DNA from 3 places in the Streptomyces sp. RK9 genome. Region 1 is predicted to be linked to each of the others. Evidence: riboswitches for the same ligand, from Rfam matches in the RefSeq annotation. Region 1 holds a riboswitch; each other region holds the start of a gene.

Region 1 (7,596 bases):
CCTGCATCTCGTCGACGACGTCGATGTCGAGGATCTTCTCCTCGAACGAGTCGTCGGGCGGCGGGGTCTTCGTGCTGCGGCGGGCCATCGCTGCTGCGGCTCCTTCACCAACAAGTGCGGGATCTGACGCCGACCATTGTGGACTGTCCCACTGACAACGCCGACCACGACCCGGTGGTGGGCGGGCCCCGAGCGCGCGTCAACCGCGCGCCGCACCCGTACCGGCCGTGCGCCCCGCCCGCCGCGACCCCGCGACAGCGACCGCGCGCCCCGCCCGTCCCACCGCCTCCACCGCTCACCCGCCCGGCCCACGGCGCCCGGGCCCGCGGCGGATCACGCCGAGGGCGAAACCCGACTACGCCGAGGGCGGAGCGGGAACTTCGCCAGGGGTCCGAGGCCTTGCTTACAGTGGCAGGACTTGCCAGCACTTATCGAGGATTTCGCGATCGAAGGGACGTACATGCCCATGGGTCACACGGCCACAGCCGAGGCCGGCTCCGGCGGCCTGACAGCGACCGAGCACCGGCTGGCCAACGGCCTGCGCGTGGTGCTCTCCGAGGACCACCTGACCCCGGTCGCCGCGGTCTGCCTCTGGTACGACGTCGGCTCCCGCCACGAGGTCAAGGGCCGTACGGGCCTGGCTCACCTCTTCGAGCACCTGATGTTCCAGGGTTCGAAGCAGGTGCACGGCAACGGCCACTTCGAGCTGGTGCAGGGCGCCGGCGGCTCGCTGAACGGCACCACCAGCTTCGAGCGCACCAATTACTTCGAGACGATGCCGACCCACCAGCTGGAGCTCGCCCTCTGGCTGGAGGCCGACCGCATGGGCTCGCTCCTGTCGGCGCTCGACGAGGAGTCGATGGAGAACCAGCGGGACGTCGTCAAGAACGAACGCCGCCAGCGCTACGACAACGTTCCGTACGGCACGGCCTTCGAGAAGCTGACCGCCCTCTCCTACCCCGAGGGCCACCCGTACCACCACACGCCCATCGGCTCCATGGCCGACTTGGACGCGGCCACCCTCGAGGACGCGCGGGAGTTCTTCCGTACGTACTACGCGCCCAACAACGCGGTCCTCTCGGTCGTCGGGGACATCGCCCCCGAGCAGACGCTCGCCTGGGTCGAGAAGTACTTCGGCTCCATCCCCTCGCACGACGGCAAGCAGCCCCCGCGCGACGGCTCGCTGCCCGAGCGCATCGGCAAGGAGCTGCGCGAGGTCGTCGAGGAGGAGGTCCCCGCGCGCGCCCTCATGGCCGCCTACCGCCTCCCGGAGGACGGCACGCGCGCGAGCGACGCGGCCGACCTGGCGCTCACGGTCCTCGGCAGCGGCGAGTCCTCGCGGCTCTACAACCGCCTCGTGCGCCGTGACCGCACCGCCGTCACCGCCGGATTCGGCCTGCTGCGGCTCGCCGGGGCGCCCTCCCTCGGCTGGCTCGACGTGAAGACGTCCGGCGACGTGGAGGTCCCCGTCATCGAGGCCGCCGTCGACGAGGAGCTGGCCCGGTTCGCCGCGGAGGGCCCCACTCCGGAGGAGATGGAGCGCGCCCAGGCCCAGTTGGAGCGCGAGTGGCTCGACCGGCTCGGCACGGTCGCGGGCCGCGCGGACGAACTGTGCCGGTACGCGGTCCTGTTCGGCGACCCCCAGCTCGCCCTCACCGCCGTCCAGCGTGTCCTCGACATCACCGCCGACGAGGTCCAGGAGGTCGCCAAGGCCCGCCTGCGCCCCGACAACCGCGCGGTGCTCGTGTACGAACCCACCGGCCCCGTGGACGCGGAAGACGCCGCCGGCACCGACGAGGAAGACGAGGAGACGGCGAAGTGACCGAGGCCGCAACGATGCAGTTCCACCCGCAGCCCCAGGCGGGCACGGCCAGGCCCTGGGCCTTCCCGGCCCCCGAGCGCGGCGCGCTCGGCAACGGCCTCACCGTGCTGCGCTGCGACCGCCCCGGCCAGCAGCTCGTCGCCGTGGAGATCCACCTCGACGCCCCCCTGGACGCCGAGCCGCAGGGCCTCGACGGCGTCGCCACGATCATGGCGAGGGCCTTCTCCGAAGGCACCGACAAGCACTCCGCGGAGGAGTTCGCCGCCGAGCTCGACCGCTGCGGCGCCACGCTCGACGCGCACGCGGACCACCCCGGCGTGCGGGTCTCCCTGGAAGTGCCCGTCTCCCGGCTCCCCAAGGCGCTCGGCCTGCTCGCCGACGCCCTGCGCGCGCCCGCGTTCGCCGACAGCGAGGTCGAGCGCCTGGTCCGCAACCGCCTGGACGAGATCCCGCACGAGGCCGCCAACCCGGCGCGCCGCGCCGCCAAGGAGCTCTCCAAGGAGCTCTTCCCTGCGTCCTCGCGCATGTCGCGCCCGCGCCAGGGCACGGAGGAGACGGTCTCCGCGATCGACTCGGCGGCCGTACGCGCCTTCTACGAAAGGCACGTCCGCCCCGCGACGGCCACCGCCGTGGTGGTCGGCGACCTCACCGGCATCGACCTGGACGCCGTCCTCGCCGACACCCTCGGCGCCTGGACCGGCGGGGCGGCCGAGCCGCGCCCGGTGCCCCCGGTGACCGCCGACGACCGCGGCCGCGTCGTCATCGTGGACCGCCCCGGCGCCGTCCAGACGCAGCTGCTCATCGGCCGCGTAGGCCCGGACCGGCACGACCGCGTGTGGTCCGCGCAGGTCCTCGGCACGTACTGCCTGGGCGGCACCCTCACCTCACGCCTGGACCGCGTCCTGCGCGAGGAGAAGGGCTACACCTACGGAGTGCGCGCCTTCGCCCAGGTCCTGCGCTCCGCCGCCCCCACGTCCCCGGAGGGGGCTACGGGCGCCGCGATGCTCGCCATCAGCGGCTCCGTGGACACCCCGAACACGGGCCCGGCCCTCGACGACCTGTGGAAGGTCCTGCGCACGCTCGCCGCGGAGGGCCTGACGGACCCCGAGCGCGACGTCGCCGTGCAGAACCTGGTCGGCGTCGCCCCGTTGAAGTACGAGACCGCGGCGGCCGTCGCCGCCACCCTCGCCGACCAGGTCGAGCAGCACCTGCCGGACGACTTCCAGGCCCACCTGTACCGCCAGTTGGCGCAGACGGGCACCGTGGAGGCCACCGCGGCCGTCGTGAGCGCCTTCCCGGACGACCGTCTGGTGACGGTCCTCGTGGGCGACGCCGCGCAGATCGAGGAGCCCGTCAAGGCGCTCGGCATCGGTGAAGTGACGGTGGTCACCGGCTGATTGCCGGAAAGGGACGGACCTGCGCCGCTGATGACGTAAAGCCGGACATAGCGGTAGCAACCATCGCGTGAGAACAGGGACCCCAGTGGCTCAGGAAGCCGCTGGGGTCCCTGCATGCTGCCATATGTCCGAATTGGCATGGAGGTTGCTCGTCTGGCCTGTGGCGTGCGCTACAAAAGGCCTGATTCGTTTGTCGATTGAAAGATGAGACGTTTAGCGTCGGTCCGGCTGTCCGTCAGGCAGTACGCCGCGTCCGCGGCACCGGACAGCCATCGCCGAGTCCCCGTACGGCGCGAGCCGGGGGAGCCGGGGACCCACACGTCCCTGGGGTGAATCGGACCCCTTGCCGCGAGGCGAGGAGCCCGTAGGAGACCTTCCTGCTCCGAACCCGTCAGCTAACCCGGTAGGCGAGAAGGAAGGAAAGGATCAGCCGCTTCATGGCGTTCACCCGCCCGACCGGCAAGCACCGCCGTCCGAGCCGCATCACGCGCACGACCGCAAGCGCCGCGGGCGTCGCCGCGCTCACCACCACCGGAGTCATCTCGGGCCTGGCCGCGCCGGCCCTCGCCGCCGAAGGCAGCTCCGCGGAGTACGCGCACACCGGCCTCACCCAGTCCATCTCCGTCGGCGACTCCCTGGCCGGCGAGATCGACGCCCAGGCCGCCGCCCAGAAGCACGCCGCAGTCGAGGCCGCCGCGCAGAAGAAGGCCGAGGCCGAGGCCCGCGCCGATGCCGCGGAGGCCAAGCGCAAGGCCGCCGAGACCAAGCGGAAGGCCGAGGCCGCCGCGAAGGTGAAGGCCCAGAAGGAGCGCGAGGCCAAGGAGCGCGCCGCCCGCGAGGCCGAGCGCAAGCGCCTCGGCTCCTACGTCTCGCCGATCGACGGCAGCTACGTCTCCACCGGCTACAAGACCGGCGGCGCCATGTGGTCCTCCGGCAGCCACACCGGCGTCGACTTCCACGCCGCGTCCGGCACCCAGGTCCAGGCGGTCGCCGCGGGCACCGTCGTCGAGGCCGGCTGGGGCGGCGCCTACGGCAACAACGTCGTGATCCGCCACAACGACGGCACGTACACGCAGTACGGCCACATGTCGTCCCTCAGCGTCACGGTCGGCCAGGCGGTCACCCCGGGCCAGCAGATCGGCCTCTCCGGCTCGACCGGCAACTCCAGCGGCCCGCACCTGCACTTCGAGGCCCGCACCGGCGCGGACTACGGCTCCGACATCGACCCCGTGGCGTACCTCCGCTCGCACGGCGTCAACGTCTGAATCCTGATGCCGGGACCCTCCCGGACGCAGGAAAGCCCCGGCTCACCCGAGCCGGGGCTTTCCTGCGTATGCGGGCCCTTTTGGCCAAAAGATATCCATGGATTCCGGTCTCCCGTCGGAAAATCCGGCCCGCTGCAATAGAGTTCATGGCGGCAGGGTCCATGGAGTCGTTGAACGAGCGCCATTCGACGCGTCGGCCGACGCGCCGACCGACGCGTTTCGCGGGCATTAAAGCGGAGGTCCGTCATGCGCATTCCCGCGCACTCGGTGTGCACGGCCATCCGGGACGACATCGTCTCCGGTGTCTACGAACGCGGCACGCGCCTCACCGAGGAACTGCTCGCCCGCCGCTACGGCGTCTCCCGCGTCCCCGTGCGCGAGGCCCTGCGCACGCTGGAGGCCGAGGGCTTCGTCGTCACCCGCAGGCACGCGGGCGCCTGCGTCGCCGAGCCCACCGAGCAGGACGCAGCCGACCTCCTGGAGATCCGCGCGCTCCTGGAGCCCTTGGCGGCCGCCCGTGCCGCCCAGCGCCGCACCGAGGCCCATCTGAAGGTCCTGCGCGGGCTCGTCCGGCTCGGCAAGGAGCGCTCCCGGCACGGCGGCACCGAGGACCTCCGCTCGCTCGACGGCTGGTTCCACGAGACGCTCACGCAGGCCTCGTCGAGCCCCGGCCTGATCACCCTGCTCACCCAGCTCCGCCACAAGATCGCCTGGATGTACGGCACGGAGCCCCAGGCCGCCCCCGCGCAGACCTGGTCCGAGCGCGCCGCCGTCGTCGACGCCGTGGCCCGCGGCGACGCGGAGCGGGCCCGCGCCCTCACCGTGCTGCACGCCGAACGGGCCGCCACCGCGCACCGGCCGCGGACCGGCCCCCGCGCCGGGCGTGTGAGGGATTCGCAACATGCCGTCAACACAGTGAGCGCGCGGAATTAACGGCGACGCCGTATACAAAGAGAGACGTGTTCGCGGTCGGCATTCCACTGCCTTTGTTTCGGCTTCGAGTACGCGCCGAATGTGCGCCGAATACGTGTCGAATGCGTGCCGAATATGCGCCGAATGTGCGTGAGGTGCACGGCCGGATAATCGCCAGGTGCACGACTCCATATGAGTCACGAGATGTGCCCATGCGTCATGAGATGCGCGCCGGGTACGCGAAGGGCCCGCCCTGGATTCAGGACGGGCCCTTCGCGCAGGTGCCGGGCGGCGTTCTCCGCGGACGGAGCGCCAGGCGCACTAGACGGTCTCGGGAAGCTCCTCGAGCCCCTCGGCGACCAGCTTCGCCAGGCGGTCGAGGGCGGCGTCCGCACCCTCGGCGTCCGAAGCGAGCACGATCTCCTCGCCGCCCTGCGCACCCAGACCGAGCACCCCGAGCATGGAGGCGGCGTTGACCGGGTTGCCGCCGGCCTTGGCGATCGTCACGGGGACGCCGGCGGCCGTGGCCGCACGGACGAAGATGGAGGCGGGCCGGGCGTGGAGGCCCTCGGCCCAGCCGACGTTGACGCGGCGCTCAGCCATGTGTTGCTGCCCTTCCAGGTGTCTCACACTTGTCTAGACCACTATCTCATGCCGACCCGGATGCTCCCGCCGGACGTCCGTCCCCTCGCGCCACGGACGTACGACCCCTACCCGGCCGCCCTTCGACCACTCCTACACTGCCCCGGCCCGGGCGGCCGCGCGACCCGTACCCTGGCCCCATGCAGACCCCGGCGGACGGCCCAGCGCACACCTCGTCGGACAGCGCCGAGCCCACTGCGGACCGGCACCCCTACCCCTCCCACTGGGAGGCCGACGTGGTGCTGCGGGACGGGGGCACCGCCCGGATCAGGCCCATCACCGCCGCCGACGCGGACCGCCTGGTCAGCTTCTTCGAGCAGGTCTCGGACGAGTCGAAGTACTACCGCTTCTTCGCGCCGTACCCCCGCCTGTCCGCCAAGGACGTGCACCGCTTCACCCATCACGACCACGTGGACCGCGTGGGCCTCGCGGCCACCGTGGGCGGCGAGTTCATCGCGACCGTCCGCTTCGACCGCATCGACGCCCAGGGCCGCCCCGCCTCCGCGCCGGCCGACGAGGCCGAGGTCGCCTTCCTCGTCCAGGACGCCCACCAGGGCCGCGGCGTCGCCTCCGCGCTCCTGGAGCACATCGCGGCCGTCGCCCGCGAACGCGGCATCCGCCGCTTCGCCGCCGAGGTCCTGCCCGCCAACACCAAGATGGTCAAGGTCTTCACGGACGCCGGCTATCAGCAGCAGCGCAGCTTCGAGGACGGCGTCGTACGCCTGGAACTGGACCTGGAGCCCACCGACCGCTCCCTCGCCGTCCAGCGCGCCCGTGAACAGCGCGCGGAGGCCCGCTCCGTGCAGCGCCTGCTCGCGCCGGGATCCGTCGCCGTCATCGGCGTGGGCCGCTCCCCGGACGGCGTCGGCCGCGGCGTCCTGCGCAACGTCCTGGGAGCGGGGTTCACCGGCCGGCTGTACGCCGTGAACAGCGCACTCCCCGAAGGGGCCGCCGACATCGACGGGGTGCCCGCCCACCGCTCCGTGCGCGACATCGCCGAACCGGTCGACCTCGCCGTCGTCGCCGTCCCCGCCGAACGGGTCCCTGAGGCCGTCGCCGACTGCGGCGAACACGGCGTCCAGGGGCTCGTCGTCATCTCCGCCGGATACGCCGAGAGCGGCCCCGAAGGACGCGAACGGCAGCGTGAACTCGTCCGCCAAGCACGCTCCTACGGGATGCGCATCATCGGACCGAACGCCTTCGGAGTCATCAACACCTCTCCGGAGACCCGCCTCAACGCCTCCCTGGCGCCGGAACTGCCGCCCGCCGGACGCCTCGGCCTGTTCACCCAGTCGGGCGCCATCGGCATCGCCCTCCTGTCCCGGCTGCACCGCCGCGGCTCGGGCCTGTGGGGCCTGTCCACCTGCGTCAGCACCGGCAACCGCGCGGACGTCTCCGGCAACGACGTACTCCAGTACTGGTACGACGACCCGGACACCGACGTCGCCCTGATGTACCTCGAATCCATCGGCAACCCCCGCAAGTTCACCCGTCTCGCCCGCCGCACCGCCGCCGTGAAGCCCCTCGTCGTCGTCCAGGGCGCCCGGCACAGCGGCAT
Region 2 (7,596 bases), on a different replicon from region 1:
GTACAACAGAAGCATCGGGAGGTGTGGGTATTGCCACACCATGGCCCGGTGGTGCGGCCGCTAGGGTCTGTGCACTGTCTACAAACACCCCGGTCCGTACGTCCCGTCCGAGCACGGCACGTACGTCGACCCGTGATGCCCCGGAGGTCCCATGGCTGGCTCGCCGTTCGACTGGATCGACGAGCAGGCGCGGCTGCGTGCCCAGGCGGGCCTGGTGCGCACGCTGCGCCCGCGCCCGGCCGAATCCCATCTGCTCGACCTCGCCGGGAACGACTACCTGGGACTGACCCGCCACCCGGAGGTCACCGCCGCCGCGGCGGCCGCGGCCGGGCGCTGGGGCGCGGGCGCCACGGGCTCCCGCCTGGTGACCGGCACCACCGAACTGCACGCCGAACTGGAACGTGAGCTGGCCGACTTCTGTGGCTTCGAGGCGGCCCTCGTCCTGTCCTCCGGCTACGCGGCGAACCTGGCCGCCGTCACCGCGCTCGCCCCGCACGGCTCGCTGATCGTCTCCGACGCGGGCAACCACGCCTCCCTGATCGACGGCTGCCGCCTCGCCCGCGGCACGACCCAGGTGGTGCCGCACTCCGACCCGGCCGCTGTGCGCAAGGCGCTCGGCACGCACGAGGGACCCGCGGTCGTGGTGACCGACTCGGTGTTCTCCGTCGACGGGGACGCGACGCCGCTGTCCGAGCTCGCCGCCGTCTGCCGCGAGGCCGGGGCGGGCCTGCTCGTCGACGACGCGCACGGGCTCGGGGTGCTCGGGGACGGCGGCCGTGGCGCGCCGCACGCCGCCGGGCTCGCGGGGAGCGCCGACACCGTGGTCACGGTCACCCTGTCGAAGTCGCTCGGCAGCCAGGGCGGGGCCGTCCTCGGCCCGGCCAAGGTCATCGCGCACCTGGTCAACGCGGCCCGGACCCTCATCTTCGACACCGGGCTCGCCCCGGCCGCCGCGGGCTCGGCGCTCGCCGCCCTGCGCCTGCTGCGCCGCGAGCCGGAACGGGCGGCCCGCGCGCGGGCGGTGGCCGCGAAGCTGCACGAACTCCTGACCGAGGAAGGGCTTTCGGCGGTACGTCCCGACGCCGCCGTCGTCTCCGTGCGCGCGCCGTCGCCGGAAGCAGCGGTGCGCTGGGCGGCCGACTGCCGCCACGAGGGTCTGGCCGTCGGCTGTTTCCGCCCGCCGTCGGTTCCCGACGGCGTCTCACGGTTGCGGCTGACCGCACGTGCCGACCTGAGCGACGCACAGGTCGCCGAAGCCGTCGCCACGATCAGCCGCACCGCACCCTGACTCCTGAGATCTGGCACCTGAGACCTGGGTCCAGGGTCCGGCGCTCTCACCCGGGCTTCATCGAAGGGCGTCGACGAAGTCCTCCCAGGCGGCAGGGGAGAAGAGCACGGCTGGGCCCGCCGTGTCCTTCGAGTCGCGCACGGCGAACAGACCGGCGAGCGGTCCGGAGCCGAGCGGCGCTGTTTCCACGCAGTTGTTCATTCCATTGCTGCGGCTGCTGCGCCGCCACCGCGCGTCCCTGAGAGACGTGCTGGAGGGAACGGACCGAGGCAGTGCAGTCATGGTGCCTCCTTACGCGCCGTCACCTAACCCGGCGATGAAATCCATTGAATCCTGAACGGAAAGCGCCTGTCCCTGAAGAGAGTTGAAGGCGTCGGTGTACGCCTGAAGGTCTTCTTTCCGTTCGAGGTAGAGGCTACTCGTCAAGTGGTCGAGAACAACCACATCCAGATCAGAAATGTTCGGAAAGGAGAGAATAACGAAAGGTCCGATGAGGCCGATGTGCTCGCCGGAGACGAACGGCAGCACCTGGATTCGCACTTGAGGAAGGCGCGCCGCCTCGAGAAGCCGCCGCAACTGCCCGGCGAGGACCTCGGGACCGCCGATCTGACGCCGGAGCACCGCCTCGTCGAGGATCACGCTCAGTCGCAGCGGCGGCTCGCTGCGCAGCACGTCCTGGCGCGCCAGACGCACCTGCACCAGGGCCCTCACCTGTTCCTCGGGCAGCCCGCCGAGCGCGGCACGTGTCACCGCGCGGGCGTAGTCCGGCGTCTGCAGCAGACCGGGGACCACAGTGGTCTCCAGGGTGCGCACCCGGCAGGCCTGTGATTCCAGACTGATGAAGTCGCGGTACGCCGGAGGCAGCAGACCGCGGTAGGCGTGCCACCAGTGCGGCCGCCCGTTCTCGTCCTCCCCGCCCGCGAGCACGACCAGGAGCTCGCGCAACTGCGGATCGTCGACCTCGTACGCCTCGAGGAGCAGCCGCACGTCCGAGGCGCGCACCCCGGAGCGCCCGGTCTCGATGCGGCTCACCTTCGACTGGTGCCAGCCGACCCGGGCCGCCGCCTCACCGCTGGTGAGTCCGGCCTGCCCGCGCAGCGCGCGCAACTCCGCGCCGAGCTTGCGGCGCCGCACCGCGGGACCGTACTGCATGTCCGTCTCCTTCCGGACGTCCGCGCCAACCGTACGGGACAGCGGGAGACTGTAGAGGAAGCGCCAGTGTTGCGCCCAAATACGGTCTGCCGTCGCAGAGTTCACCGCTTCGAGCGACAGATATATGCACATCTCGGTGGATCGCCGCGCGTCACCGGCCCAGGAGTGGCACTCTGGCGCGAAGCACCAGTTCCGGGACTGTCCTCGAGTTCTTCCGCCACGAGTCGGAGTCCGGTCCCGGTGGGAAAGGGACAGTGTCGCCATGGCAGACCTCCAGGAAGTATCAGTCACTCTGCCGAGCGATCCTGTCTCGGTCGCAGCCGCCCGCAGGTATGTGGCGGACACGTTGTCGGAGTGGGGCCTGCCGGCCGACGCCGACGTCGCCGACACGGTGCGGCTCATCGTCTCCGAACTCGCCACGAACGCCGTCCAGCACACCCTCGGCCAGTCCCCGACCTTCACCGTGGACGTGCAGCTCGACCGGGACGAGCGGCTGCGCATCGGCGTCACCGACAGCCACCCGCGCTTCCCCCGGCGCCTGCCCGCCGCCGTCCAGCAGGACAACGGCCGCGGCATGGTCATCATCCGCTGGCTCACCGCCGAGTGCGGCGGCAGACTCTCGATCTGTCCGACGGCGGAGGGCGGCAAGACGGTCTGGATCACCCTGCCGTGGTCGGTGCCGGTCCAGAGTTGACGTCTCGCGGTCAGGTGGCCGAGCGGCCGAACGTCCCCCGCAGCAGGGCCCGGAACGTGTCCGCGGCCGGGCTCGACTCGTCCGTGCGATGGCAGACCCAGATGGTGCGCCGCAGCTCCCCCGGCTCCAACGGCCGGAAGCCGACCGGGGTCGCCGCCGTGCGGGCCACCATCTCCGGGACCACCGCGGCGCCGAGACCCGCGCTGACCATCGCGCACACCAGGGCGTAGTCCGGCGTCTCCACGAGCACCGCGGGCGCCGCCCCCGCCCGCGCGAGCGCCGCCTCCACCCCATGGCGCGCCGGATGCGCCGGCGCCATGCTGATCAGGGGCTGACCGGCGAGCTCCCCGAGCGGAAGCCGCCCGGTGCCCGCCGTCAGCGCGTGCCCCGGCGCCGTCACGAGCACCAACTCCTCGACGAGGACCGGCTCCAGGGTGACCGACGCGGGCGGCGCGGGCAGCTCCGCGGGTTCGTACGTGTGCGTCAGGGCCACATCGGCGTCCCCCGCCGCCACCGCGGCCACACCCAGGGGTGGTTCGTGGCCGGTGACCGTCAGCTCGACGTCCGGATGCGCCCTGCGGAACGCGGTGAGCGCGGGCGGCAGCAGATGGATGCCCGCCGTCGTGAACGTGGCGACCCGCAGCCGCCCGCCCCCGAGGCCCACGAGCTGCGCCAGCTCGTGCCGGGCCAGCTCCATCTCGTCCAGGACCCGGCGGGCGCGCGCCAGGAGCAGCTCGCCCGCGCCGGTGAGCCGGGCACCCCGGTGGTGCCGCACCAGCAGGGCCGCGCCCGCCTCCCGCTCCAGCTTGGCGAGCTGCTGGGAGAGCGCGGGCACCGTATAGCCGAGCCGTTCGGCGGCGCGGGTGATGGAACCGGCTTCGGAGACCGCCACGAGCGCCGCGAGCCGCGTCGGGTCGTACATGACGTGCCTCTTCCTGTGGCTGTGGACCGCGGTCCTGCGGCGGTACGCGAACGCCCCGGCCCCGGCCTTCCGGGACCGCCGCCGGATCTTACGGGGAGCCCAGCATAAACAGATGCTTAAGGAAGACGCAGAAGATCTCACATACCTGCTGAAGGCTGACTCACGGCACAGTGGCCGTCATGGACGCTCAACTGGTCGCCTTCACCGGCGTCGCCGCAGGCATGGTCGCCATGCCCGGCGCCGACTTCACCGTCGTCGTACGCAACGCGCTCGCCTCCCGCCGCGCCGGAGTCCTGTGTGCGCTCGGCATCGCGGCGGGACTCCTGGTGCACACGGCGCTCGCCGTCGCGGGCGTCGCGGCCGTGCTCGCGGCGGTGCCCGCGCTGTTCCGCGCGCTGCAGGTGGTGGGTGGCGGTTATGTGCTGTACCTGGGGGTGCGGGCGCTGCGATCGGCGGTGCGGCCGCCCGGGGTGGAGGCGGTGGGGGCGGTGGGGGAGCGGCCCGAGGGGGTGACGGCCGTGCAGGACCCCGGCGGCGGGCGTGGCGGCGGCCTGCGCGAGGGCTTCCTCACCAACGCCCTCAACCCCAAGGCGTCCCTGACGTTCCTGAGCGTGCTGCCTCAGTTCGTGCCCGAGGGGAGCCCCGCGATGCCCCGCACGCTGCTGCTCGCCACGATCGTCGTGGCCTTCGCGCTGCTGTGGTTCCCGGCCGTCGCGCTGCTCGTGGACCGGCTCGGCCGCTGGCTGCGCCGACCGGTCGTGGCCCGGGCGATCGAGGGCGGCACCGGCGTGGTGCTCTCGGCGCTGGGTGTGGTGCTGCTCGCGGAACCGCTGGTCGCGTAGCCCGACCTGTCGACGCAGCCCGATCAGACGGGCCCGCGCTCGTCCCCCTGCCGTCGCGCGATCCCCCACGGCAGCAGCCCCCACAGGCCACCGCACACCAGCAGCGTGGCCCCGGCGGCGCAGAAGGCGCCGGTCCGGCTCGCCGCCACGTCCACGACGAGAAGCACCGACCCGGTGAGCGCCAGGACGAGGACGGCGAGTCCGGCTCCGGCGAGCCGGGACGACACCGTGACGACGAGCGGCTTCGCGCCACGCGCGAACAGTCCCCGGTGCAGGGCGGCGGGAGCGGTGAACAGCGCGGCCGCGAGGACGGCGAGCAGCAGCGTGGTCACGTATGTGGCGCGCTGGAGGGCGTCGAGCGACGGGAAGCGGGGGGTGAAGGCGAGGGTGAGCAGGAACGCGAAGAGGAGCTGCACGCCGGTCTGAGTGACCCTCAGCTCCTGGAGGAGCTCGAGGAAGTTGCGGTCGGCGCGTTCCAGCGGGGTCTCGTCGCGGCCTCGGCTGTGGTCGTGCGCGGCGGTGCCCGATGACCGGGGGCCGCCGTCGGGATCGTTCTCGGACATGCACTACGAGTATCCCGGTGCGACGCGAACCACTCCTCGCGTCGGCCGGATCACGCCCGGACGGCGGTGCCTGCCCGAAGGCACCGCCCTCCCGGCACCCGGGTCAGCGGACCCGGCCGTACCAGACGCTGTTGCTCCAGATCTTCTCCAGGCGCACCACGGTGCCCCGCTTCGGCGCGTGCCAGATCTTGTTCTTGCCGGCGTAGATGCCGACGTGGTAGACGTTCCGGCCGGAGTGGAAGAACACCAGGTCGCCGCGGGTGCGGTTGGCCTTGGAGACATGCCGGGTCTTGTTGTACTGCTGCGCGGCGGTTCGCGGCAGCTTCTTGCCCACGCGCTTGTACGAGTAGAGCGTGAGGCCCGAGCAGTCGAACCGGTGCGGTCCCACGGCCCCGTAGCCGTAGGGAGAGCCCTTCTTGGAAGCCGCGATCTTGAGCGCCTTCGTCCCGTGTGTGGCTGCCTCGGCCTCGGAGACGAGTCCGGGGGCCACGATGGTGCCGCCCACGGCGGCGAGCGTGAGTGCCGATGCGGTACCGGCCCTCGTCAGCAGCGACGGAACACGATTCAGCGCAGTCATGCGCAACCCTTCGTCAGCCGCCTGTGAAGGATGACCTGTCGGGTTCGGGCAGGCGAAGATGCCCGGTCGTACAACGACTTCACCCCAAGGGCCGGCCGGTCTCCCGGACAGCCCGCCTTGCTGGGTCCTCCACTCCTGCCGATGCACAGATGTCGACCGGTCATCCGGGTGGCGGCAGGACTCGGCGTCCGCCCGGACCGCCCCGCCGCTTGTGGCGGGGGCTTGTCGTCGGAAGGGATCTTCACCCGAGAGTGGCGAAAAAACCGAGCCGAATCGGCCGTATGTGAGGCTCCTCACGACTGACCTGTTCGGGTGGACAGAGCCCGAAAGGGGCCTGGGTCACAGTCGGAGACGATTGCCCGAACAGCGCCGGAAGGTCCGGTTCCGGCTGCCGCGTAAGGGAGTTGTGCAACTCAAGGGGCACGCGCGTGCGAGTGTTTCCTACGCTGAAAGAGCTACCACCTCTGGTCGTACCCCGGGTAAGGACCGGAAGCCGCGCGACCCCCGTCCGTGCCGTCCGCACCCCCAACGGGCGGACGGCGCGGACGCGCTGCGGCCGGGGCGCTCCGAAGGCCGGCCGGTGAGACGGCGCACCTCGGGTGTGGGGTCGCGAGAGAGGCGGGGCGGCTCGGGGCGGGGCTCCGGCGGATCGGCCGAAGCTGCGCCGAAGAGCCCCGTCAACTCCTAGCAGAAACGCTTGGCCGACTCGCCGTTTATAGGTGTGCTCACCCCACTTGTGGTCGTGTTGCTCCGCCTTCCCGCCTTCCCGCCTTCCCGCCTTCCCGCCTTCCCGCCTTCCCGTCGTCCCGTCGCCCCGCCCCCGGACGGATCGGTCACCCGCCCGTCGGCGGCGCCCCTTCGCCGACACCAGGCGGCGGTACGGCCACGCGCGCGGCACGCCGCTCGCCGTCCAGCGTGCGCAACGCCCGGGCCAGCGTCGCCGAGTGGACCTCCGCCTCGCCCCGCTGGTGCATCAGGTTCAGGGCGTCCCGCAGCTCCGTCGCCCTGACCACGAGGGCTTGTGCGGCGCGCAGGCCGCCGTACGTGTGCTCCGCGCGCGCCGGATTGATGCGGCCGACGAGGTCCACCACCGCGAGGTAGGCGTCGATCAGCTCGCCCTCGGCGCGGGTCAGGGCAGGCAGCGGCGGCAGTTCGGGCAGCACCCGGGCCTCACCCGGCGGTCGTGGTCGTGGCCCTGCGGTGTGGCACGACCCGGTCCACCAGGCCGAACTCCACGGCGGCCGCGGCGTCCAGGACGGTGTCGCGCTCGACGGCCGCCGCGATCCGCTCGGCGTCCTGCCCCGTGTGGCGCCCGAGCATCTCCTCCAGGAGCGCGCGGGTGCGCCGCAGTTCCTCGGCCTGGATCACGAGGTCGGTCGGCTGGCCCCGCAACGCCTCGGCGAGCGCGGGCTGCTGGAGCAGCACCCGGGCGCCGGGCAGGATCGACCGCTTCCCCGGCGTGCCCGCGGCGAGCAGCACCGCGGCGGCGGACGCGGCCTGGCCGAGGCAGACGGTCTCCACGTCACAGGTCGTGAACCGCAGGGTGTCGTAGATCGCC
Region 3 (7,596 bases), 3.2 Mb from region 1:
AGCGGGTCCTCGATGGACACGAGCGGGTACGCCTCGACGAGCTCGGCGTAGTACTCGGTCATCTCGGCGGCCGAGCGGGACTTGCCCTCGAACTCGTACTTGCCGTCCTTGTAGAACTCCGACGCGGCGACGTCGAGGGCGAGCGCGATCTGCTCGCCGGGGACGTAACCGGCCTGCTTGATGGCCTCGACGATGAGGTCGAGGGCGGCGCGGTTGGAGTCCAGGTTCGGCGCGAAGCCGCCCTCGTCGCCGAGGCCGGTCGACAGGCCCTTGGTCTTCAGGACCTTCTTCAGCGTGTGGTAGACCTCGGCGCCCCAGCGCAGCGCCTCGGAGAAGGACTCCGCGCCGATCGGGGCGATCATGAACTCCTGGATGTCGACGTTGGAGTCCGCGTGGGACCCGCCGTTCAGGATGTTCATCATCGGAACGGGCAGCAGGTGCGCGTTCGGGCCGCCCAGGTAGCGGAAGAGCGGCAGGTCGCTCGCCTCGGAGGCGGCGTGGGCGACGGCAAGGGAGACGCCGAGGATGGCGTTGGCGCCGAGCGAGCCCTTGTTGTCGGTGGCGTCGAGGTCGAACATCGCCTGGTCGATCAGGCGCTGCTCGGTGGCGTCGTAGCCGACGAGCTCCGGGCCGATCTGCTCGATGACGGCGAGGACGGCCTTCTCGACGCCCTTGCCGCCGTAGCGGTTGGCGTCTCCGTCACGCAGTTCGATGGCCTCGAAGGCACCGGTGGAGGCGCCCGACGGGACCGCGGCGCGGCCGGTGGACCCGTCGTCGAGGCCGACCTCGACCTCGACCGTGGGGTTGCCTCGGGAGTCCAGGATTTCCCGGGCTACGACGACGTCGATGGACGGCACGAGCATCTCCTTATGGGATGTGACGCTAGGGGCGCATGGCGTGCACCACTGGGGGCGCGGGCTTGCGCATGGCTTGCATGGTCTTCATCGGCCCTGCGTCTCCTGAGCCTAACGGGCCCGGGAGCTTCGGCCAGCCGACCGCCCGCCCCGTGGGACGGCCATCGGGCCAATTCCCTGGGAATCCGGACGGAACCACAGGTTCTTACCGGCCGGTAGCTTCGCCCTGGGCGTACTCGGGGACGACCTCGGCGCGCACCGGGACCGGCGGGGACGCCCCCCGGACAGCACCTCGCCCCGGTGCGTACGGGGGATACGCGCACCGGGGCGAGGGAGACCCGTGGGGACGGGGGCGCTCCGCGGGGCGGAGCGGGGGCCCTGTCCGGACGGGCCGGACAGGGCGCGGGTCGGGCTCAGGCTCAGCTGAGGTGCAGCTGCTGGCCCGGGTAGATCACGTCGGCGTCGGAGATGATGTCGCCGTTGAGCTTGTACACCTTGTGCCAGCCGCCCTTGACGTCGTGCTCGTCGGCGATCTTGGACAGGGTGTCGCCCGTCTTGACCTTGTACTCGCCGTCGCCCTTCTTCACGACCTTGCCGGTCGGGGTCTGGACGGTCTTCTTCGACTCGGTCTGCGGGGCGGCCTGCTGCGGCTTCGGCTGCGGCTTGGCCTGCTGCTGCGGCTGAGCCTGCTGCGGCTGCTGCTGGGGCTTGGCCTGCTGCTGCGGCTGCTGCTGCGGCTTCTCGGCACCGCCACCGTTGTACGGGGCGCTGGTGAGGCCCACGCCACAGCTCGGCCAGGCACCCTTGCCCTGGCCCGCGAGGACCTTCTCGGCGATCTCGATCTGCTGGGCCTTGGAGGCCTTGTCGGCGGTGGCCGCGTACTTCGTACCGCCGTAGGCGGCCCAGGTGGAGGCGGAGAACTGCACGCCGCCGTAGTAGCCGTTGCCGGTGTTGATGGACCAGTTGCCGCCGGACTCGCACTGGGCGACCCGGTCCCACTGGTCGACGGTGGCGGCGTTCGCGGTGCCGGCGGCCATCAGCGGGGCGGCGACGGCGGCGCCGGTGACACCGACGACGGCGGCCGCGCGGGTGGCCTTGGACGGACGACGGTGCTTGCCCTTGCCGGAAAGCAGCATGGAGTGATCCCCTCACCGACGCCTGCGAGGTGAGCTGTCGGGTTCGGGCGGGTGAGTGCCCGGCCGTACGGCTTCCGTACGACTTCACCCCTAGCCGGTCCTGCGCGTCGCGCGGCCGCTGGCCGCTCAACGCGTGGGCCCGGCGCTTACCTTGGGTCCCCCGCTCCTGCCTTCGGCGCTCGAAGCGACGACTGTTCCCGTCCGGCCGTTGGCAGGATTCGGCGTACCGACCGGCGGGGCCCGCTGTGGCGAGCGGTCACGACCGTAGACAGGCAATCACCGGAATTTCAAAGACGATCAGGGCTTCTGAGACCCATCTCTCACTTGCCTCTCACCGTCTTTAACCCGGACATTCACCCCGAACTGCCAGTCAATTTCCGCCCGGCGACGCCTACTTCCGGTCCGCCTCCGCGGCCTCTTCCTCGCTCAGGTCGAGGCGCTGACCGGGGAGGATGAGATCCGGGTCACCGCCCACGGTGCGCTTGTTCTCCGCGTAGAGGGTGGACCAGCCGCCGTCAAGGTCGTGCCGGTCGGCGATCTGCGAGAGGTTGTCGCCGGAGCGGACCGTGTAGGTGCCCGCGGGGTCGGTGGCGTCACGCGCGTCGCGCCCTTCACCGCGCGACGCGTGGCGGCCCGCGGAGCCCGCGCCGCCCTTCTCCGTCCCGTCGGCCTCGTCGGCGCTGGAGCCGCGGTGGCGGCCGGACGGAAGGCCGGAGGAGTCCTCGGAGCCCTCCGCGGACTCGTCGGCGCCCGACGGCTCACGGCCCGCCTCGGAGCCGGCCTCGGGCGAAGTGCTGTCGCGGTCGCCGGACTTGCCGTCCTCGTCCGCGCCCTTCTCGCCCCTCTGCCCGCCCTTGTCGCGTTCGTCACTCTCGTCGGCCGAGCCGCTGTTGTCGGGCTTGCGGTGTTTGCCGGTTTCCTCGCCCTTGTCGTCCTCGGCGTCCGCGCCACGGTCCTTGCCCTTGGCGTCGGCGGCGTCGCCGGTGCCCTTGTCGCCCTTCTCGCCCTTCTCGCCGTCCTTGGAGCCCTTGGAGCCCTCGGCGCCGTCGGACGACTCCGGGGACGTCGACGGGGCGGGCGGGAGGCCCGGGTCGACGTCGGCGGCCGCGCCGCCCTTGCTGAGGCCCGCGGCCGGGCCGCAGTTCGGCCACGCGGACGGGCCCTGGTCGGCGAGGACCTTGTCGGCGACGGCGATCTGCTGGGAGCGGCTCGCCTGGTCGGCGCTCGGCGCGTACGCGAGGCCGCCGTAGCTCTCCCAGGTGTCCTGCGTCAGCTGCAGACCGCCGTAGTACCCGTCGCCCTTGGCGCTCCACGCGCCGCCGCTCTCGCACTCCGCGACCTTGTCCCACGTCGAGGCCTCGGCGGCGTGCGCGCCCGTGGCGCCGAGCAGCGGGATGGCGATGGCGGATCCCGTGACGCCCGCCGCGACGACGATCGCCGGGGCCTGACGGGGACGGCGGTGACGGCCTTGGCCGGAGAGCATGCACGTGCCTTTCGAGCGACGACAAGAACAGCTGCGACACATGGTGCCGAGGGGTGCCGAGCCGTCGTGAACGTAGCCGCAGTCGAACGTCAGTCACAAGTCGATGCAGCGCAGATCACGTGAAAGTCACAGTCTTGACGGTACGTCAGACACGTGCCGCTCCCCCGTCAGCGTGCGGGCGGCGTGAACGTCACCGGCAAGGTCCGCAGGCCACGCATGATGAGCCCGCCGCGCCACCTCAACTCCGCCGGATCGACGGCCAGTTGCAGGTCGGGCAGCCTGCGGAGCAAGGTCGCCAGCGCCGTCTGGCCCTCCAGGCGGGCCAGCGGGGCGCCGAGGCAGTAGTGGATGCCGTGGCCGTACCCGAGGTGCTGGTTGTCGCTCCGGGACAGGTCGAGGAGGTCGGGGTCGGGGAAGCGGGCCGGGTCGCGGTCTGCGGCGGCGAGGACGACGAGGACGGGGTCGCCGGCCGCGATGTCCTGGCCGCCGATGCGCAGCGGCTCGGTGGCGAAGCGCCAGGTGGCCAGCTCCACGGGGCCGTCGAAGCGGAGCAGTTCCTCGACGCCGGTCTCCAGGAGGCCGGTGTCCCCGGCGGCGAGGGAGCGTTGCAGCCGCTCGCGCTGCTCGGGGTGGGTCAGGAGCGCGTACGTCCCGTTCCCGATGAGGTTGACGGTCGTCTCGAAGCCGGCGAACAGGAGGATGAAGGCCATGGCGGCGGCCTCGTTCTCCGTGAGGTGCTCGCCGTGGTCGGAGGCGCGGATGAGACCCGAGATGAGGTCGTCGCCGGGGTCGCTGCGCTTGCGGTGGATGAGCTCCGCGAGGTAGCCGCGCATCTTCTTCACCGAGCGCGCGACGCCGCCGCGCGGGCCGCCGCCGTGCCGGATCATCATGCCCGCCCAGTCCCGGAAGTCGTCCTGGTCCTCGCGCGGGACGCCGAGCAGGTCGCAGATCGCGTAGATGGGGAGGGGGAAGGCGAACTCGTGGATGAGGTCGGCGGTGCCCCGCTCCTCGGGCTTGTCCAGGAACGCGTCGATGAGCTGGTCCGTCAGCTCCTGCACGCGCGGGGCGAACTCGGCCACCCGGCGGGGCGTGAACGCCTTCGACACCAGGCGGCGCAGGCGGGTGTGGTCCGGCGGGTCGATGTTGAGCAGATGCGTCATCAGCTCGGCCTTGCGCTCACCCGGGATGCCCGTCTTGCCCTTCGCGTGCGCGGGCTCGTCGTGGTGCGCGGGGTTCTTGGACAGCCGCTGGTCGGCGAGGGCCTGCCGGGCGTCGGCGTAGCGGGTGACCAGCCAGGCCTCCACTCCGCTGGGGAGTTCGGTCCGGTGCACGGGGGCGTGCTCCCGGAGCCAGGCGTACGCGGGGTAGGGGTTGGTCGCGAACTCCCAGGTGAAGAGGTCCGGGGCGGGGGGAGGTGGGGGCTGGGGCTGGTCTTGCATGGGTCGACGGTATCCGGTCGGGTGGAACGGGCCTCCCCCGAATCGGCGCTTCGCGCCTCGTCCTCAAACGCCGGACGGGCTGAAATCTCGCCCCCCGGGGCGGGCTCAGGCGCCAGACGTCCTTGAATTTGCCTCCGCCGCCAGGATCGCGTCCCTGTACGCCCGTGCCGCCGCCCGCAGGGACGCCTCCGGGTCCGTTCCTTCCGTCTCCGCTCGGAGGGCCATCGCCAGCAGCTCGTACCCGATGCCCTCTCCCTTAGGGAGGGGGACCTCCAGGCCTGCCGTGCGGACCCGGGAGGACAGCTTCGCGGCCAGGGCCAGGCCGGGCTGACCGAGGGGGATGCCGTCGGTGACGGAGTCGCGCTGCTTCTCCTCGGCCTTGGTGCGCAGCCAGTGCGCCTTGACCTCTTCCGGCGTTGCCGCCGTCTCCTCGCCGAAGACGTGCGGGTGGCGGTGGATCAGCTTGTCCACGATGGTGGCCGCGACGTCGTCGAGGGAGAACGGGGCGTCCTCGTCCTCCTCGGCGATGCGTGCGTGGAAGACGACCTGGAGCAGGACGTCGCCCAGTTCCTCGCGGAGTTCGTCCTTGTCGCCGTCCTCGATGGCCTCGACGAGTTCGTACGCCTCCTCGATGCCGTACTTCGCGAGGCTCTGGTGGGTCTGGCGGGATGACCAGGGGCATTCGGCGCGGATGCGGTCCATGACCTGGACCAGGTCGAGGAGGCGGGCGCCCGGCAGGTCGTACGAACCGGGGAGCAGCTCCAGGTCCGGCATCGCGACCCGGCCCGAGCCCGCGAGCCGCGCCAGGCCGTCGGTGAGCGGGCGGTCGCCCTCGGCCGTGGCGATCACCAGGACCGTGCGGCCGCCGGCGCACGCGCCCACCAGTTCCTCGGCGGTCGGCGAGGCCTGCTTGACCTCGACGCCCGCCTCGCGGAGATACGGCAGCTGCGGGTGGGCGGCGTCGGCGCACAGGACCTCGTCGGCGTCGTGCAGCAGCCGCCAGGCCGTCCAGGACAGCAGGCCGGGGGCGACGCGGTGGCTGGTGGTGAGCAGCACGACTCGGCCGGTCTCGATCTCGTTCACGCCCCGAACGTAACCCACGCCACTGACAATGCCGCCATCGCCGACAGGCACCTTCTCGGTCGGCCCGCCCGGCTTTTGCCGCTAGGCCTCCGCCCGCGTCGAGCCGCCGCCCGACACCTCGCGCACCCACGGCGTGCGCAGGTCGGTGCGCTTGCTGGTCTTGACGTCCCAGGTGCCGTACCGCGGGTTCAGGTCGACGTCGAGCTTCTTGGAGGTCTTGGACAGCGTGGCCCAGAAGGTGTTCTGGCCGTCCTGGGCGTTCATGTCGGCGCCGAGCGCGCGGGCGAGCTTCTGGGCCTCGATCTCCGTGCGGATGCTGTCGTCGAGGTGCTCGGGCGCGACGCTGTACTGCTGGAGCCAGCCCGCTTCCAGGGCCTTCCTGCCGCCCGCCTGCTGCTCCAGCTGGCCGCGCATGGTCTGGATCTCCTTGCGCGTGACGCCGACCCCGGCGTCGCGCGCGGCCCGGTGCAGGACCTTGTCCAGGACCATGGTGTGCAGCGTGCTGCGGGTCAGGCCGCCGGTCTTGGCGATGACCTGCTCGTACTGCTTGTCGTCCGGCAGGGCGGCCCGCTGTGCGGAGCGCACCTCGTTCACCCGGTTCTCCAGTTGCGCGACCGTGATGCGCTGGTCGCCGACGACCGCGGCCGCGCCGGGGTGCGCGTCGTTGCCGCAGGCGGTCAGGAGCGGGGCCGCGAGCAGGGCTGCGGCGGAGAGGACGAGCGCGGAGCGACTGCGGCGGTGCAAGTGGGCCTCCCGGTGGAGAGATTGTGCTTCGCTGCACAAAGTCTTGCGGTGATCGATGGTAGGCAGTGGTGGTCGGCTCGGCCACCCTTCCCCACGAACTTCGTTCAGGGGATTCGCCGAAACCAACGATTCGCCGCGAGTTGGGGCACCCTCCGCCGTCCCCCCTCCCTCTCCTCTGCCCGCGTGGCTCCCCGCGCGGCTACCCGCGCACCTGCCCCAGCCACTGCAGGGTCCGCCGGATCTCCGCCGGGAACGGGTGTCCGATGCCGTGCACCCGCTCGGCGTCGAGCACGAGGCGGCCCAGCGTGTCGTGCGCGGCGGAGCGGTCGCCGAGGGCCAGCAGGAGCTGGCCGATGCGGCGGCGGATCTCCAGGGACTGGCGGATGTCGTCGGTGGCGTACTGGTTCTCGTAATAGGGGAGCAGCGTGCGGTACTCGGCGAGGGCCGCCGCCGGTTCGCCGAGCTGCTCCAGGCACTGGGCGGCCTCGTAGCGGAACTGGAGGGACTGCGGGTCGGCGTGTCCCGACTCGGCGGCGCGCTGGTCGGCGAGGCGGCGCAGCTCGGGCAGGGCGCGGCGGTACTGGCCGTCGTCCATGAGCGTGGCCGCGTACTGCTTGCGCAGGGTGCGTACGACCGGGGAGTGCTCGCCGTGCTGGGCGGCGGCGGTCGGCAGGATCGCGCCGAGGGTGTCCACGGCCTGCGTGATGCGGCCCTCGCCGAGGAGGCGCTTGACCTCGTCGACGGCGGCGGCGACGTCCTGGCCGCGGGCGGGACCCGTCGGACCGGTCTGCGGGGCGGGCGCGGGGGTCGCGGCGCGGTCGGGCCAGGGGGCGTGCGGGCGCAGGAACGGGCGGGTC

What was found. Region 1 has a riboswitch for cyclic di-AMP ahead of AB6L24_RS34835 (M23 family metallopeptidase). Riboswitches for the same ligand answer to the same signal wherever they lie in the genome.
Region 2: another riboswitch for cyclic di-AMP. It lies ahead of AB6L24_RS14420 (C40 family peptidase); the one in region 1 lies ahead of AB6L24_RS34835 (M23 family metallopeptidase).
Region 3: another riboswitch for cyclic di-AMP. It lies ahead of AB6L24_RS20730 (transglycosylase family protein); the one in region 1 lies ahead of AB6L24_RS34835 (M23 family metallopeptidase).

The regions. Positions count from the first base shown of each region.
Region 1 is NZ_CP173704.1:3,311,626-3,319,221, forward strand. Features, by position in the region: gene AB6L24_RS34820 (DNA topoisomerase (ATP-hydrolyzing) subunit A) at 1-88, opposite strand, end outside; gene AB6L24_RS34825 (M16 family metallopeptidase) at 461-1,822, shown strand; gene AB6L24_RS34830 (M16 family metallopeptidase) at 1,819-3,219, shown strand; cyclic di-AMP (ydaO/yuaA leader) riboswitch at 3,483-3,643, shown strand; gene AB6L24_RS34835 (M23 family metallopeptidase) at 3,657-4,484, shown strand; gene AB6L24_RS34840 (GntR family transcriptional regulator) at 4,731-5,417, shown strand; gene AB6L24_RS34845 (HPr family phosphocarrier protein) at 5,718-5,999, opposite strand; gene AB6L24_RS34850 (GNAT family N-acetyltransferase) at 6,179-7,596, shown strand, end outside.
Region 2 is NZ_CP173703.1:3,490,901-3,498,496, forward strand. Features, by position in the region: gene AB6L24_RS14385 (8-amino-7-oxononanoate synthase) at 152-1,288, shown strand; gene AB6L24_RS14390 (DUF397 domain-containing protein) at 1,346-1,570, opposite strand; gene AB6L24_RS14395 (helix-turn-helix domain-containing protein) at 1,580-2,440, opposite strand; gene AB6L24_RS14400 (ATP-binding protein) at 2,703-3,134, shown strand; gene AB6L24_RS14405 (LysR family transcriptional regulator) at 3,145-4,056, opposite strand; gene AB6L24_RS14410 (LysE family translocator) at 4,236-4,898, shown strand; gene AB6L24_RS14415 (DUF6328 family protein) at 4,922-5,461, opposite strand; gene AB6L24_RS14420 (C40 family peptidase) at 5,565-6,038, opposite strand; cyclic di-AMP (ydaO/yuaA leader) riboswitch at 6,041-6,206, opposite strand; gene AB6L24_RS14425 (hypothetical protein) at 6,872-7,201, opposite strand; gene AB6L24_RS14430 (ATP-dependent Clp protease proteolytic subunit) at 7,209-7,596, opposite strand, start outside.
Region 3 is NZ_CP173704.1:131,902-139,497, forward strand. Features, by position in the region: gene eno (phosphopyruvate hydratase) at 1-863, opposite strand, end outside; gene AB6L24_RS20730 (transglycosylase family protein) at 1,274-1,990, opposite strand; cyclic di-AMP (ydaO/yuaA leader) riboswitch at 1,995-2,178, opposite strand; gene AB6L24_RS20735 (transglycosylase family protein) at 2,382-3,473, opposite strand; gene AB6L24_RS20740 (cytochrome P450) at 3,641-4,912, opposite strand; gene AB6L24_RS20745 (nucleoside triphosphate pyrophosphohydrolase) at 5,018-5,995, opposite strand; gene AB6L24_RS20750 (SurA N-terminal domain-containing protein) at 6,077-6,739, opposite strand; gene AB6L24_RS20755 (protein kinase domain-containing protein) at 6,939-7,596, opposite strand, start outside.